One region of the Kurthia sp. ISK08 genome, then DNA from elsewhere that is predicted to be linked to it. Evidence: riboswitches for the same ligand, from Rfam matches in the RefSeq annotation. Region 1 holds a riboswitch; the other holds the start of a gene.
The links. A riboswitch is a leader RNA that binds a small molecule or an ion and turns the genes downstream of it on or off. The one in region 1 is predicted to bind lysine.

Region 1 (2,208 bases):
CTTTAAACATCTCTGGGACCCATGCTGCAGTTGTATAGAAAATCATCGATTGGAAACCCATCGAAATCATAATGACCCATGCGAGCGGATAGCGCCACATTTGTTTCTTTTCTTTTTGAGCAGTAGTCGGTGCAATTTCTTCTTTAGAGATATTTCGTGTTTGCGGAAGCCAGATGAAAACAGCGGCAATCGCTAAAATAATCCACACACCTAAAGAACCTTGCCAACCGAATGACAATGTTGATAATGGATAACTTACACCAGCTGCAATACTGGCTGATGAGTTCATTGCGACTGTATAGATTGCTGTAAGTAAACCTACTTGGAATGGAAATTTAAGTTTGATTAGACTAGGTAATAGTACATTGCCAAATGCAATTCCGATTCCGATTAAGGTAGTACCGATAAATAATAACGATGTCACGCCACTTGAACGAAGTGCCATACCCACGACTAAGATAATCATAGATAAGAATAGAGAGCGTTCAACCGTAATTCTACGCGATATTTTCGGTACGATTGGTGACACGATAGCAAATGCAAGTAGAGGAATGGTTGTAATAAAGCCAGCTACTACATTTGAAATATGTAATGAGTTTCGAATATCCTCGATTACGGGACCAACAGATGTTAGGGGAGAACGAAGAGTTAATGCAATGAAGACGATTCCAAGTACAAGAAGCCACGTTGTCGAAGTCCATTTAAGTTTTTTTGAAGCAACATTTTCTGTAGGCGACATAACTTTCCTCCTATATGTAATATTTGATTTATCGTAACATTATGCCCCTACCTATTCAATAACAAATTCGTTTCACGAAAGTCTTAATTGTATAATAGTTGAGAGTTTTTATGTCTTGAATTCGTCTGTAGAATATATTAAGATAATAGTAGAAATAATATAAATATTGCAATGCCTCATCCGTTCGATGAGGTAGAGGTCGCAAAAAATAAAAGTAATATAGTCGAGATGTAAAAGCATTGGTGACATTATATGAAAGGATTTTTTGCCGAAGTAGTGGGTTGCTTTTACAATCAATTGCTGGGGCTGTCGCTTAATAGGTGCAGAACTGTCACATCTGTGAGGGTGTGTTGAGCTATCTTTTTCAAGGTTGATGAGTGTCATTGTGTGATTACAACCATCCAAGATTGCTTGAGATGGTATTTTTATTTTCCAGGAAATAATCACTTACGAACACCTCAACTAACATATTCCCTGCAATAAAAGGAAAGAGGAAATGAAATGAGTCGTACAAAAGCAAGTCAAGAAGCGCCTACAACTCTAAAAAGAGGATTAAAAAGTCGTCACATTATGATGATTTCACTCGGCGGTACGATTGGGACAGGTTTACTACTTGCAAGTGGTAACTCAATCGCACAGGCTGGACCAGGTGGAGCGCTATTAGCATATGGTTTAATCGGTATTATGGTATTTTTCTTAATGACAAGTTTAGGAGAGATGGCTGCGTATATGCCTGTTTCAGGTTCGTTTAGTACGTATGCAACAAAGTTTATCGATCCAGCACTTGGATTTGCATTAGGATGGAACTATTGGTATAACTGGGCAATTACAATCGCAGCTGAAATTGCAGCTGTTTCAATCGTTATGAAATATTGGTTCCCTGATACAGCTTCATGGATTTGGAGTGTATCATTCTTAGCTATTATTTTCTTGTTAAACTACTTATCGGTGAAAAGTTTTGGTGAAAGTGAGTATTGGTTCGCATTCATTAAAGTAGCGACAATTGTCATCTTCTTAATCGTTAGTATTTTAATGATTTTTGGTATCTTAGGAGGTAAAGCACCTGTTGGTTTTACGAATTTCTTTGCAGGTGATGGTCCATTCCACGGTGGATTCTTTGCGACACTCGGTATTTTCTTAGCAGCAGGATTCTCATTCCAAGGAACAGAGTTAATCGGTATTACAGCTGGTGAAACAAAAGATCCAGGCAAATCGATTCCAAAAGCAGTGAAGCAAATCTTTTGGCGTATTTTATTATTCTATATCTTAGCCATTTTAGCGATTGGCTTATTAATTCCTTATACAGATAGTCGTCTAATCAATGATGGAGAGACGGTTACGACAAGTCCGTTTACGCTTGTATTTGAAAATGCAGGTATTGCTTTTGCAGCTTCGATTATGAATGCAGTTGTTTTAACAGCGATTTTATCTGCTGGTAACTCTGGTTTATATGCTTCATCACGTATGCT
Region 2 (2,208 bases), on a different contig from region 1:
ATACAGTTACATATGAACAATCTGACCAACATTATGTTAAATTCGATATGTCTGATGAACATCAATTGATTATTGATTCTACTCTGCCATTCAAAGAAGGGGACGAATACACACTAGATGAACTTCGTAAACGTGCAATTGCCTTTTTAGAATCCAAAGTAGGAAATGTGTCTGAACATTATTTATTAGAAGATGCATTTGTTGAAGAAGATTTAGAAGATGATGAAGATGATGAGTTAACAGAAGAGGAAATTGAGATGTTAAAAGCTCTATCAGCAGAAGATGGTGAGGATGAAGAGGAAGATGACGAAGATGATTCTTATGCTTTCGAACCATTTGTGACTTTTACATTCCACCGTTACATTAATGGCATTCCACTAAGTGAATATACAGCAAATATTGATATGGGTATTTATTCAGGTCGTGTAACAGATGCAGTGATTCCAATGTTAAAAGAAGAGCATATTGAGAATATGTCAATGGAACCAACAATTACATTAGAAGAAGCAAATGAAATTTATAAAGACTCCATTAAGATGGAATTAGCACGTGTTCCATATGAAGATGAAGAATTTACAAAATATGAATTATGCTATGTTGTAAAAGAAAAAGAAGTGGGACAACGCATTGAGAGAATTGATGCAGAGAATGGAAATATTTTTTATTATGATCAATTAGATGATATTGAATACGAAGAATAAATACATAAATTTTTATTTTAAAATAAAAAATTTATATTTTTCTTTTTTTCAGTATATTGACATAAAATAGTCTATAAAGTAGACTATTGTTAATTATAACAAACGAATATGACCTCACATTGACACAATTGTGAGGTAGAGGCGCGATATTTATTAGTAAGTAGCGGAGTACGAGAATACAAAGATGCTACTTAGAAGGAGATGTCGCCGAAGTGTATGGTGGGTTCTCAACATCATATGCTGGGTCTGCAATTAATAGTTGCAGGACTGTCTTACTTTTTTTACCCGAATAAAGTAAGTTGAGCTATCTCAATTGGGCAATGATGAGGATTTTTAGAAGGACTATACCAAAAGGTCTGGAGAAGTATCTCATCCACCTTTTGTTATAGTCCTTTTCGTTTTCACAATGGGAACATATTTAAAGGAGAGGTACAAATGAAAAAATCATGGGGAATATTTACAGCACTATTACTTGTGCTTGTAGTTGCACTAGCAGGATGTGGCTCAGGAGATTCGGAAAAATCGGAATCTTCAGGCGATAAAGAGAAAGAAAAGTTCACAGTCGGTATGGAAGCAGGCTATGCACCATTCAACTGGACACAAAAAGATGACGCGAACGGCGCTGTAAAAATCGAAGGTAATGCAGAGTATGCGGGCGGTTATGATGTACAAATTGCTAAAAAAATCGCAGATAGTTTAGACCGTGAATTAGTAATTGTAAAAACAGAGTGGGATGGTTTAATTCCAGCACTTATTTCAGGGAAAATTGACGCAGTAATTGCAGGTATGTCACCAACAGAAGAACGTAAAAAAACAATTGATTTCTCAGATATTTATTACACTTCAAATCTTGTAATGGTCGTGAAAAAAGGCGGTAAATACGACAATGCTACATCAATTCAAGATTTCAAAGGTGCCAAAGTAACAGGTCAGTTAAATACGTCACACTATACAGTAATTGATCAAATTGATGGTGTTCAAAAACAACCAGCTTCAGATAATTTCTCAGCAATGCGTGTAGCACTCGAATCAGGAAAAATTGATGCATATGTGTCAGAACGTCCAGAAGGTTTATCTGCTTCAGCAGCAAACGACAAATTTAAAATGATTGAGTTCAAAGACGGTTCAGGTTTCAAAGCTGATAAAGCAGAATTCTCAATCGCAGTTGGTGTGAAAAAAGGTAGTGAGTTAGCAGAGCAAGTGAATAAAGCATTAGCAGGTATTTCAGAAGAAGAGCGTCAAAAGATTATGGAAACAGAGATTAAAAACCAACCAGCAGCAAAATAGAACGTACGTGGCTACCGACTGTCTTGTTTAGTCGGTAGTTTGTGTTTTTATAGGGGGAGAACGAAATGAGTCTAGAATGGCTATTTGAAATTGCTAAAGATAATTGGCAAATGTTTTTACGTGGCGCAGGAATGACGATGTTTATTGCCACCGTCAGTACCATTCTGGGGGCAGTCATCGGATTATTAATTGGGGTAATTGATACGATTCCGAAAACAAA

Region 2: another riboswitch for lysine. It lies ahead of ACKVQX_RS12630 (transporter substrate-binding domain-containing protein); the one in region 1 lies ahead of ACKVQX_RS10385 (amino acid permease).

The regions. Positions count from the first base shown of each region.
Region 1 is NZ_JBJXHL010000005.1:57,966-60,173, forward strand. It holds gene ACKVQX_RS10380 (CynX/NimT family MFS transporter) at 1-739, opposite strand, end outside; lysine riboswitch at 925-1,105, shown strand; gene ACKVQX_RS10385 (amino acid permease) at 1,241-2,208, shown strand, end outside.
Region 2 is NZ_JBJXHL010000007.1:94,220-96,427, forward strand. It holds gene ACKVQX_RS12625 (hypothetical protein) at 1-701, shown strand, start outside; lysine riboswitch at 830-1,016, shown strand; gene ACKVQX_RS12630 (transporter substrate-binding domain-containing protein) at 1,137-1,988, shown strand; gene ACKVQX_RS12635 (amino acid ABC transporter permease) at 2,054-2,208, shown strand, end outside.